3 regions of the Stenotrophomonas sp. IS26 genome follow, and region 3 is predicted to be linked to each of the others. Evidence: predicted binding sites of a transcription regulator. Region 3 holds the regulator's gene; each other region holds the start of a gene.
What was found. The regulator HrcA, encoded in region 3, represses chaperone genes, less so after heat shock. The targets are predictions, from matches to a motif close to TTNGCACTCNNNNNNNNNGAGTGCNAA.
Positions count from the first base shown of each region.

Region 1: a site for HrcA is predicted at 2,177-2,203, ahead of ACW6W5_RS01620 (co-chaperone GroES). Genes of this name have one in related genera too.
Region 2: a site for HrcA is predicted at 2,117-2,143, ahead of rpoH (RNA polymerase sigma factor RpoH). Genes of this name have one in related genera too.

Region 1 covers NZ_JBSZJV010000001.1:393,081-397,238, forward strand. Annotated here, with positions in the region: gene cutA (divalent-cation tolerance protein CutA) at 1-100, opposite strand, end outside; gene ACW6W5_RS01615 (endonuclease) at 173-1,957, opposite strand; gene ACW6W5_RS01620 (co-chaperone GroES) at 2,251-2,538, shown strand; gene groL (chaperonin GroEL) at 2,630-4,158, shown strand, end outside.
Region 2 covers NZ_JBSZJV010000001.1:348,980-353,137, reverse strand. Annotated here, with positions in the region: gene purD (phosphoribosylamine--glycine ligase) at 1-1,121, shown strand, start outside; gene rpoH (RNA polymerase sigma factor RpoH) at 1,231-2,106, opposite strand; gene ACW6W5_RS01440 (TonB-dependent receptor) at 2,469-4,158, opposite strand, start outside.
Region 3 covers NZ_JBSZJV010000032.1:1,950-6,107, forward strand. Annotated here, with positions in the region: gene dnaK (molecular chaperone DnaK) at 1-270, opposite strand, end outside; gene grpE (nucleotide exchange factor GrpE) at 446-961, opposite strand; gene hrcA (heat-inducible transcriptional repressor HrcA) at 1,044-2,111, opposite strand; gene recN (DNA repair protein RecN) at 2,237-3,898, shown strand; gene fur (ferric iron uptake transcriptional regulator) at 4,025-4,158, opposite strand, start outside.

The sequences.
Region 1 (4,158 bases), on a different contig from region 3:
CGGCCAGGCGTTCGTCCACCAGCGCGTGTGCCAGCCGCGCGGCGCAGGCCACGTCGGGGCAGGTGGTGAACAGCAGGAAGACGGGATCGGCAATCGACATGACCGCCGAGTATAGGACCGCCAGAGGCCAATGGTCCGACCGGCGCCGCGAGGGGGCGCCGGTCGGCCGGGCTCAGTTGGCCAGCTGGCAGGTGGCCGGCTTGGCCGAGGTGAACAGCGTCGGGGTGGCCCACTCCGGGTGGTCGATGAACGGATTGCGGTTGCCCTGGAAACTGAAGATCACCTCGTTGCGAGCGCGTTCCGCCGCGTCCGGCGGGTCGGACAGGTGCCAGTCGATCAGGGTCGAGAGCAGGCCCATGTAGGCCGGCGAGGCCGAGGTCTTGACGATCCTGCTGCGGTCGTCGGTCAGCTCCAGGTCCGGCTCGGACTGCCCGGTTTTGGCATCTTTACCGCCTTCATAACGGATCGCCATGTACATCACCGCACGTGCCATATCGCCCTTGCGGTGGCCCCACACTTCGAACGAGCCGCCATTGCCATCCGGCGTGCGCACCCAGTTGGAGGTGCCCGGGTAGCCACCACTGCCGCCGCCGAATCCGTTGTTGGCCTCGGTCGCGCGTTCACCGCAGTTGCTGTCGCATGTGGCAAAGGGCTTGTTGCCGCGGTCCGCATTCCACTGTGCATCGGTCAGATACAGCATGTGGGTGTCGGTGTAGGGCGCATACGGCAGGCCTTTGTCGCCGGTGGTGCTGGCAAAGCCCAGCGAGTTGGGCCAGGTGTGTTCGCGGTTGTAGGTCAGCCCGCTGCCGGTGCCCGCCCGCCCGCTGACCTTGGTGTAGCTGCGGTTGCGGTAGGCATCGAGGATCTTGCCGCTGTTGTTGGGATCTTCGTCGGCGATTTCCAGGATGGTCCAGGTGCTGGTGCCCGAGCCGCTGTAGGGATAGGCGGTGTGACCCTTGATGGTCTCGTGCAGCGAGCAGCGCAACTGGCTGGGGGTGGAGGTGTTGACCCGGGCGTAGTACTCCCCGGGCGTGCCGGGGTTGCCCGGATCGGGCGTGGTGGCGGTGGCCACGGTGAAGGCGATGCGTGTATCGGCGGCCGGGCGGGCGCCCTGGGCATCCTTCACGCGGGTGGCGCGGATGTCGAAGCGGCAGGCTTCCCCCGCCACCAGCGCGGTGTTGGTGGCCAGGGTGAAGCGGGTGCCGGTGGTCGGGTGGCTCAGCGCGACCGTGCCGGACTGGCCGCAGCTCAGCGCGAAGGCGCCGCTGGAGAGGGTGACCGGCTCACTGAAGGTGACGCTCAGGTCGGCGGCAGCCGGGAAGGTGCTGGCGCCCTGCTCGGGGGTGGTGGCAGTGACCGAGGGCGCGGTATTCGGGCCGGTCGGGCCGCCGCCGCTGAAGGTCTGGCCGTGGTTGCAGGCGCCGAAGGTCTGCGTGGCCGATTCGGCCCAGGTGAAATGGGCGTATTGGCTGCCGGTGCCGGTCAGCTGCAGGGAGGTGCCCGGGGCGGTGCCGTTGGTCTCGCTGACCGGGATGTTCTGGCTGGTCAGGCCCGCGGCGGGGCCGGCGGCGGCGGTGATGGTGCCCTCGTAGCTGAGGAACTGGACCACCTTGCCGCTGGCGTCGACCAGGGCAATGCCGTCGTTGGGACCGTTCTGGATCCCGTTGGTCGGGTAGCTGACCGTGGCCAGCCGGGCGCCGCCGCAACTGGCAGTGCCGGCCGGGACCGCGTTGTTGGCGTAGACCGCGGCGGCCGAGGGGTTGCTGCCGTTGTAGAGATAGAGCCGGTAGCCGGACAGGTCTTCACCGGCGGTGGCGATCACTTCGATGGCCTCGCCGACGTCTCCGGCGGGGGTGCTGTCGTCGTAATGCAGTTCATTGATGAATACATCGGCCCGGGCCGGGCTGGTGGCCAGCACCAGCAGGCAAGCCAAGGACAGCGGCGTCAGCAACCTCATCTACGGCTCCTTGTGATTGGTCAGTGCCGCTCGAATCTACGCAATCCAGATGACACATCGATTGGTCTGTCGGATTCGACCTTTCGCATTGAGAACTGCGTCAAACATTCACGCGCGGGCCCGGATCGGCAAAAAAAACCGGCCGCCTGCCCTTGAAAGGGGTGGGGCCAGCACCATCTCTGCTCTGTCCCGCACCGTCGGGTTTTTTCGTGAGCGTGGCTGGCAGTCGCCCTGTGCGAGTGCTAACATCGCCAGACTTTCCTAGACCAATCAACAACTTAAAAGGGTCTCACATGAGCATCAAGCCGCTTCATGACCGCGTCGTAGTCAAGCCGATCGAAGCCGACGAAATCTCGTCCGGCGGCATCGTGATTCCGGATTCCGCCAAGGAAAAGTCGACCAAGGGTGAAGTCGTGGCCGTCGGCCCGGGCAAGCCCCTGGACAACGGCAGCGTGCGCGCGCCGTCGCTGAAGGTCGGTGACAAGGTCATCTACGGCCAGTACGCCGGCAGCAGCTACAAGTCCGAAGGCGTCGAGTTCAAGGTCCTGCGCGAAGACGACATCCTCGCCATCGTCGGCTGAGTGATGCGGCCGGCCCCGTGCCGGCGCTTCCGCACTTCCTCCCGTTCAAGCAGCCGGGCATCGCCCGGCTCTACATAAAAAGGTAATCGCAATGGCTGCCAAAGATATTCGTTTCGGTGAAGACGCCCGCGCCCGCATGGTTCGCGGCGTCAACGTTCTCGCCAATGCCGTCAAGGCCACCCTGGGCCCGAAGGGCCGCAACGTCGTGCTCGAAAAGAGCTTCGGCGCGCCGACCATCACCAAGGACGGCGTGTCCGTCGCCAAGGAAATCGAACTGGCTGACAAGTTCGAGAACATGGGCGCGCAGATGGTGAAGGAAGTTGCTTCGCGCACCAACGATGACGCCGGCGACGGCACCACCACCGCCACCGTGCTGGCCCAGGCCCTGATCCGCGAAGGCGCCAAGGCCGTCGCTGCCGGCATGAACCCGATGGACCTCAAGCGCGGTATCGACAAGGCCGTGATCGCCGCCGTCGCCGAGCTGAAGAACATCTCCAAGCCGACCGCTGACGACAAGGCGATTGCCCAGGTCGGCACGATCTCGGCCAACTCGGACGAGTCGATCGGCAACATCATCGCCGAAGCGATGCGCCGCGTGACCAAGGAAGGCGTCATCACCGTTGAAGAAGGCTCGGGCCTGGATAACGAGCTGGACGTCGTCGAAGGCATGCAGTTCGACCGTGGCTACCTGTCCCCGTACTTCATCAACAACCAGCAGTCGCAGACCGCTGACCTGGATGATCCCTACGTGCTGCTGCACGACAAGAAGATCTCCAACGTGCGCGACCTGCTGCCCGTGCTGGAAGGCGTCGCCAAGGCCGGCAAGCCGCTGCTGATCATCGCCGAAGACATCGAAGGCGAAGCGCTGGCGACCCTGGTGGTCAACACCATCCGTGGCATCGTGAAGGTCGTGGCCGTCAAGGCACCGGGCTTCGGCGATCGTCGCAAGGCGATGCTGGAAGACATGGCCGTGCTGACCGGCGGCACCGTGATCTCCGAGGAAATCGGTCTGTCGCTGGAAAAGGCGACGATCAAGGACCTGGGCCGCGCCAAGAAGGTGCAGGTCTCCAAGGAAAACACCACGATCATCGATGGCGCCGGCGAGAAGGCCAACATCGAAGCGCGTGTCACCCAGATCAAGACCCAGATCGAAGACACCTCCTCGGATTACGACCGCGAGAAGCTGCAGGAACGCGTGGCCAAGCTGGCCGGCGGCGTTGCCGTGATCAAGGTCGGTGCCTCGACCGAAATCGAAATGAAGGAAAAGAAGGATCGCGTCGACGACGCCCTGCACGCGACCCGTGCAGCCGTTGAAGAAGGCGTGGTCCCGGGCGGCGGCGTTGCGCTGGTTCGTGCGGTCACCGCGCTGAGCGGCCTGAAGGGTGCCAACGAAGACCAGAACCACGGCATCCAGATCGCCCTGCGCGCGATGGAAGCCCCGCTGCGCGAAATCGTGGCCAATGCTGGCGAAGAGCCGTCCGTGATCGTCAACAAGGTCAAGGAAGGCACCGGCAGCTTCGGCTACAACGCCGCCACCGGCGAATTCGGCGACATGCTGGAATTCGGCATCCTGGACCCGACCAAGGTGACCCGTTCGGCGCTGCAGAACGCAGCCTCGAT
Region 2 (4,158 bases), on a different contig from region 3:
TGCTGGCACTGGTGGGCACCGAAGGCATCGGCCTGACCGTGGTCGGCCCGGAAGTGCCGCTGGTGGCCGGTGTGGTCGATCGCTTCCGCGCCGCCGGGCACCGCATCTTCGGGCCCACCGCCGCCGCCGCGCAGTTGGAAGGCAGCAAGGCGTACGCGAAGGACTTCCTGGCCCGCCACAAGATCCCGACCGCGTTCTATGCCGTGCATACCGACATCGACCCGGCGCTGGCCTACCTGCGTGAGAAAGGCGCACCGATCGTGGTCAAGGCCGATGGTCTGGCCGCCGGCAAGGGCGTGATCGTGGCGATGACCCTGACCGAGGCCGAGGACGCGGTGCGCGACATGCTCTCCGGCAATGCCTTCGGCGATGCTGGCGCACGCGTGGTGATCGAAGAATTCCTGGACGGCGAAGAAGCCAGCTTCATCTCGATGGTGGACGGTAAGACGGCACTGCCGATGGCGACCTCGCAGGACCACAAGCGCGTCGGCGACGGCGACACAGGCCCGAACACCGGCGGCATGGGCGCGTACTCGCCGGCCCCGGTGGTGACCGACGAAGTGCATGCGCGCGTGATGCGCGAGGTGGTCAACCCGACCGTGCAGGGCATGATCGCCGACGGCATTCCGTTCACCGGCTTCCTCTATGCGGGCCTGATGATCGATGCCAGCGGCGCGCCGAAGGTGATCGAGTTCAACGTGCGCTTTGGCGACCCGGAAACCCAGCCGGTGATGCTGCGCCTGCAGTCGGACCTGGTGGATCTGGTCGAAGCGGCGATCGATGAGCGCCTGGACACCGTGGAGGCGCAGTGGGATCCGCGCCCGTCCCTCGGCGTGGTGATGGCCGCCTCGCCGTATCCGGAAACCCCGATCACCGGCGACGTGATCCACGGCCTGGAAGCGGTCGCCGCGACGGCCAAGGTGTTCCATGCCGGCACCACGCTGGACGCGCAGGGCCAGGTGCTCAGCGCCGGCGGCCGCGTGCTGTGCGTGGCGGCATTGGGCGGCACGGTGGGCGAGGCACAGCGCAACGCCTACGCCGGCATCGGTGCGATCCACTGGGCCCATGAGTTCCACCGCCGCGATATCGGCTGGCGGGCGATTGCGCGCGAGCAGGGCTGACCTGGCACGGTCGGGGCCACGACCGATCGAAGCACTGCCCTGAGCGCCAGAAAGCAAAAAGGCCCGGCATCAAGCCGGGCCTTCTCGTGTGATCACGCCAGTCACTGCATCACGCAGTAAACAGCGCCTTCATCTTCTTCAGGGCGTTCGCCTCGACCTGGCGGATGCGCTCGGCGGACACGCCGTACTCATCGGCCAGCTCCTGCAGCGTCACCTTGCTGTCCGCGTCCAACCAGCGACGGCGGATGATGTCGCGCGAACGCGCATCCAGCTCGGCCATGCCTTCGCGCAGCAGCTGCAGCTGATTGTCTTCGCTGTCCATCCGCTCATACGCCATCGAAGGATCTTCTTCGTTGGCTCGCAGGTAGGCCGCCGGCGACGGCGGTGCATGATCGTCATCGTCATCGCTGGAGAGATCGAAACCGATATCGCGACCCGACAGGCGCGACTCCATCTCGAGCACTTCGCGCTCGGACACGTTCAGGTCCTTGGCCACCGCGCTGACTTCGGCCGCGTTCATCCAGCCCAGGCGGGTCTTGGACTTGCGCAGGTTGAAGAACAGCTTGCGCTGCGCCTTGGTCGTGGCGACCTTGACGATGCGCCAGTTCTTGAGGATGAACTCGTGCATTTCCGCGCGGATCCAATGCACCGCGAACGACACCAGGCGAACGCCCATGTCCGGGTCGAAGCGCTTCACCGCCTTCATCAGGCCGATGTTGCCTTCCTGGATCAGGTCGCCCAGCGCCAGGCCGTAGCCGTTGTAGCCGCGGGCGACGTGCACCACGAAGCGCAGGTGGGAATGGACCAGCTCGCGCGCGGCATCCAGATCCAGCTCGTCGCGGAAGCGGCGGGCCAGATCCTGCTCGTCATCGACCGACAGCACCGGGATCTGGTGCACGGCACCGATGTAGGCGTCCAGCGAACCGAGCGCACTGGGAATCGGGAGATTGTTTGCCACAAGGGCAGTAGAGGTGTTCTGGCTCATAGCACTCATCTTAGCAGTCCCGGAATTGGACTGCTAAAGGGGAAAGAAGTTCCAGCGTTCTGTTGATGGGATGCTGGTACAGATTGCCCGTCTAACGTACCGCGAAATGATGACAGTGGCGAGAGCCCGGGAACGAGGCAACAAACCCCGTGAAATCAACAGGATAGGGTGATTAATCGGGGGATATCGCGTGTTTTCTGGCTGAACAGCCCGCCGGAAACGCCCATTCATCCTGGAAAGGTTGCCGGCAGTTCAGCCAGGCATGGGCTGGCCCTACCCCCTGCCCCCACCGGAGCCGACCGCCAACACCGCGATCCCCGGTAGTGCCACGCCATGCGTGGCAGGCCCGAACCCACCGACGCCTAGTAATACCCTGCCATGTTCAAGAAGAACCCCTTCTGGTCGTACTTCAGCTCGGTCATGTCATCGCTGAATTCGGTGAAGTTGTAGCCCACCCCGACCTTGAAGTTCTCCCCCACCCGGCGGTCCAGGCCCACCAGCCAACCTTTGCGCACGCCGCCGTCGCGCACCTTCAACCACCGGTGCTCGGCCAGGCCTTCCCACTGCGCGAACAGGCGATAGCGCAGCTGCAAGGCAGCGAAGTCGGCACGGCTGTCCAACCAGGCCCCCTCACCGCGCCCGGTGCGGTAGTCACCCCAGCGCGAAGCCAGCTTGCCGGCCACTTCCCAGCGCGCGCCCAGCTGACGGATCCCTTCGAGCGAAAGGATCTGCGAACGCTGGTCGTACAGGTTGCCGCCCTCCTGGCCGAGCGAGGCCACGTCGTAGAGATAGGTGAACTTGCCGAAGCCGGCCCAGCGCGTGTTGTCGTGCGGGCGCCAGGCGAAGCCCATGTTGGTCTCCACCAGCTTGGCATCGGCCAGGCGGTCAATGCGGTCTTCGGTATCGGCGTAGTTGGCGCGCAACGCGAAACGCCAGTCTTCGTTGAGCTTGTACAGCAGGCGGTTGGTGGTCACCCACTGCTCGCGCTGTTCGGCGCCACTGTCGCGGCGGTACTCCAGCTTGCTGTTCCACTGCGCCACCGCATCGGTGCGCCCGCCACTGACGCTGTAGGCGCGGCGATCGACACGGCCGACGGTGGAGTCCAGTTCGCCGTCCATGATCGTGAAGCCCAGGTTCCAGCCCTGCGCGGGATAGAAATCCATGCCGAAGGTATGCACGATGCCCGCGCTGTCCTGGCGACGATCCTTCAGATACTGGCTCTCGTTGTAGACGTTGACCTGGTTGCTCAGCCGCCAGCGCTGGCCCAGCGTCCAGCCACTCTGCAGGCCGGTATCGAACAGCGGATCGGTGCCGGTGCGGTCGGTGCTGTAGCTGTAACTGCCGTAGAGGCTGTGATCCGGTGCCATGCGGTACTCGCCATCGACCTTGGCACCATGGCCGCGGCTGCCACCACTCACTTCCGCACCGACACTGCTGCGATCGCCGAACAGGTACCGCGCGCCGAGGGTCAGCAGGTCGTTCTTCTCGTAGGCACCGCCGTCATCGTCCAGCGTGACCTGCCCGGTGCCGTACAGCTCCCACGACGCGCCGAAGCGCTGGCGGTAGCCGATCGCAGCGAGCAGTGCATCCACGCTCTGCAGTTCCTGCTCCTCGCGCACGCGGCGCAGTTCACCGGTCAGCTGGCCGTCGTTGCCCAGCCGCCATTCGGCGGTCAGCTGGCTCTGCTCCAGGGCAAGTTCGCCCTGCTCGGTGCGGGTGTGGCGGCCGTACAGGCTGAGGTCGTCGGTGAGGTAGCCGATGAACTCGGCGCCGTACTCCTGGATCGGCAGGCCGGTGTCCTGGCGCGCAACCGAGAAGCCGGCATCGACGTCGCGCCACCACGCCCCCAGGCTCCAGTCCTGCGTGGTCCAGCCCAGCTCGCGCAGGTTGGCCCGCGCTTCCACTGCGCTGGCGGTGCCCGAGCGCCGGCCTTCGTACGGGTTGCGGCGGATGAAACTCAGGCCACCGTTGTCCGAGTAGAACACCGGGGCGGCGGTCGCTTCGGTGCGGGTCTGCTCCATCTTCAGATAGGTGCCACGCCCGGCCTGCAGG
Region 3 (4,158 bases):
GGGCACGTGCGCGATGTCCTTCTGGACTTCAGCGTCGGTGAACTTGCGGCCGATCAGGCGCTTGACAGCGTAGAAGGTGTTCTTCGGGTTGGTCACCGCCTGGCGCTTGGCCGAGGCGCCGACCAGGACTTCGCCGTCCTTGGTGTAGGCGACGATGGAGGGCGTGGTGCGATCGCCTTCCGAATTTTCGATGACGCGGGCCTTGCCGCCGTCCATGATCGCCACACACGAGTTGGTGGTGCCGAGGTCGATACCAATGATCTTGCCCATGAGGGAGACTCCTGAAAGTTCTGGGTACATCCGGCAGCTGCCGGGTTATGAATGGGATGTGTGGGACGCTGCGGACACTTTCAAGCCGTCCATCAAACACAGTGTCCGATGGCGACCCAACGCGTTCAGCGTCCGGTCGAACCGCCGGGCCTGGCCCGGCGGACCGACCCGTGGGTCAGTCGCGGGCCACCACGACCAGCGCCGGCCGCAGCAGGCGGTCGTTGAGCAGGTAGCCCTTCTGGAATACCTGCACCACGCTGCCGGGCGCCGCGCCGGGCGCGTCGACCTGGCTGATGGCCTGGTGGTGGTCTGGGTTGAAGGTCTGGCCGGTCGGGTCGAGCAGGGTCAGGCCATTGTCGGCGGCGACCTTGAGCAGCTGCTTGTAGGTCAGTTCGAGACCTTCGCGCAGCGGGCTCGGCTCGCTGCCGGCGGCATTGAGGCCGGCATCGAGGCTGTCGAACACCGGCAGCAGCTCGCCAAGCAGCTTTTCGTTGGCGAAGCGGCGCGCCTGTTCCACGTCGCGGGCAACGCGCTTGCGCTGGTTGTCCAGGTCGGCGCGTTCGCGCAGCGACTCCGAACGCAGCAGGGCCAGCTCGTTGTGCAGGCTGTCCAGCTGCTGCTGCAGGGACGGCTCAGCGCCGGGCTCGCCGGCGGGATTCTGGGATGCGATATCTGACTGATCTTGGTTCATTTCCGGATCCTTGGCGGTGACTCTCCGCCTCCACCCATCCCTATGTGGGCGCGGCTACGGGATTCAAGAGTCCAGGGCCGCTTTATGCGCGATCGCGGGACAATCCGCCGCCAGCGGGCGAGCCCAGCGCGGCCCCCAGTACCTGGGCGGTGGCTTCCACCAGCGGGATCATGCGGTCGTAGGCCATCCGCTTCGGGCCGATCACCCCCAGCACCCCCAGCACCTGGCCATCGGCCGAGTACGGGGCGGTGACCAGCGAGACGCTCTCCAGCGGCATCACCCCGGTCTCTTCGCCGATGAAGATGCGCACGCCCGGGGCCTGGATGGTGCGCTCGAGCAGCTGCAGGATCTCGCGCTTGCTGGCGAACACATCGAACAGCTCGCGCAGGCGCTCCAGATCGGACAGGTCCTGCACACCCATCAGGCGGGTCTGCCCGGCCAGCACCATGTCATCGGCCGGCGGCACCATCGCCTGCTCGGCCAGCTCGATGCTGTGCGCCAGCAGTTGCTCCATTTCCGACTGCGCATCGCGCAGCTCCAGCAGCAGCCGGGCCCGGATCTCGGCCAGCGGCCGCCCGGCGCAGTTGGCATTGAGGTAGTTGGCGACCTGCTCCAGCTCCCCGGGATTGAAGCCGCGGCGCGGTTCGATCACCCGGTTCTGCACCTCGTTGTCGGCGAACACCAGGATCGCCAGCACCCGGCGCGCGTCTAGCGCCACGAAATCGATATGCCGGAACGCGAACTGCTCCCGGCGCGGGGCACTGACCACCCCGACGAAATGGCTCATCGCCGAGAGCAGCTCCGAGGCACTGCCGAGCAGGGCCTGGGTGCCGGTGCCGGTGGCCAGCTCGGTGCGCAGGCGGCTGAGCTCGCCCTCGCCCGGCGGCTGCATCTTGACCAGGCTGTCCACGAACACCCGGTAGCCGTGCGCGGTCGGCACCCGGCCGGCCGAGGTGTGCGGCGAGCTGAGCAGGCCGAGGTCTTCCAGGTCGCCCAGGATGTTGCGGATCGTGGCCGGGCTGACATCCAGGCCGGCATGCCGGGCAAGGGTCTGCGAGCCGACCGGCTCCCCATCCTGGATGTGGCGCGCGATCAGCGTCCGCAGCAGATGGCGGGCGCGCGGGGCGAGATGGGACGCGGAAGGATGCATGGAATCAGCCTGTGAGACGCCCACTTAGATAATGGCTGCACGGGGCGTTGGCAAGTCATTGGAGACGCCCCCGGCCCATGCTAGCGTGCGCGGCTTGGAGACACCCCTCGTGTACAACGTAGACCATGCTTAGACATCTATCGATCAAGGATTTCGCGGTCGTCCGCGCCACCGAGCTGGAATTCGGCGCCGGCATGACCGTGGTCTCAGGTGAAACCGGCGCGGGCAAGTCGCTGATGGTGGACGCGCTGGGCTTTTTGTCCGGGCTGCGCGCCGACAGCGGCGTGGTCCGCCACGGTGCCGCGCGCGCCGAGCTCTCGGCCGAATTCGCGCCGCTGGCCGACGCGCCGGCCCGCCAGTGGCTGCGCGACAACGAGCTGGACGACGAAGAACAGTGCCAGTTGCGACGGGTGATCCGCGCCGACGGTGGCTCGCGCGCCTTCATCAACGGCCGCCCGGTGACGCTGACCCAGCTCACCGAGCTGGCCGGCATGCTGGTGGAGATCCACGGCCAGCACGAACAGCAGGCGCTGCTCTCGCGCCCCTCGCAGCTCTCGCTGCTGGATGCCTTCGCCCGCAACGACGCCGAGCGCGCCCAGGTCCGCCAGACCGCGGCACGCTGGCAGACGCTGGTCGATGAAGCCGAGGCGCTCTCGCGCCAGGGCGACGTGAGCGACCGGATCGGCTACCTGGAGCACCAGCTCAGCGAGCTCAAGCGTGAGGATCTGGACCCGGCCTCGATCGCCACCCTGGGCAGCAGCCACCGCCGCCAGGCCCATGCCAGCGCGCTGATCGGCGCCTGCGACGTGGCCGTCAGCCGCCTCAATGGGGATGACGAGGTCTCGGTCCTGCAGCTGCTGCAGCAGACCCGCCATGACCTGGCCCGCGTGGCCGAACACGACAGCCGACTCGGCGAGGTCGATGCCCTGCTCGACAGCGCCGCCATCCAGCTGGACGAAGCGCTGTCCCTGCTCGATCGCGTGCATGACGACCTGGATGCCGACCCGGAGCAGTTCGAGGATATCGAGCGCCGTCTCGGCCGCCTGCACGACCTCGCCCGCAAGCACCGCGTACCGATGGAAGCGCTCGGCGAGCACCGCGACGCAATGGAGGCTGAAGTCGAGCAGCTGCGCGGTGCCGACGAGCGCCTGCAGGCCCTGGCCGGCGAGATCGACCGTGCCGCCGGCCAGTGGAAGACCGTGGCCGAGGTGCTCAGCGCCAGCCGCCGGAAAGCCGCCAAGGCCCTGTCGGACACCACCACCACCCTGATCGGCGAGCTGGGCATGGGCGGCGGTCAGTTCCTGATCGATATCGAGCCGCAGACCGTGGCCAAGCCGGACCCGAACGGCGCCGAGCGGGTCGAGTTCCTGGTCGCCGCCAACGCCGGCCAGCCACCGCGCGCCCTGCGCAAGGTCGCCTCGGGTGGTGAGCTTTCCCGTATCTCGCTGGCGATCGAAGTCGCCGCGCTGGGCCTGGACGCGGTGCCGACCATGGTCTTCGACGAGGTCGATTCGGGCATCGGCGGCGCCGTGGCCGACATCGTCGGGCAGAAGCTGCGCGCCTTGGGCGAGAAGCGTCAGGTGCTGTGCGTCACCCATCTGCCCCAGGTCGCCTCCAAGGGCCACGCCCACTACCGGGTCAGCAAGGCGCCGGTGGACGGCATGACCCAGAGCGCGGTCGAAAAGCTCGATACCAAGGCCCGCGAAGAAGAGCTGGCCCGGATGCTGGGCGGCGTGGAAGTCAGCAAGGAAGCCCGGGCGGCGGCGCGCAAGCTGCTGCAGGCCTGAGGCCCCCGTGATCGGCTAGTGCCGGCCGCTGGCCGGCGCCCCGCCGGAACCGGCGCCTCCCCCTGAAAACGAAAACCCCGGGCATGCCCGGGGTTTTTTGATCGCATCCGGGCGGCCTGCAGGCCGTTACCGACGCTTCTTGCGGACGTAGAGCACCAGCGAGTGCTCTTCCAGCTCGTAGCCATGGTCGGCCGCGATCTTGCGCTGCAGCTCCTCGATCTCATGGCTTTCGAACTCGATGATCTTGCCACTGTCGACAT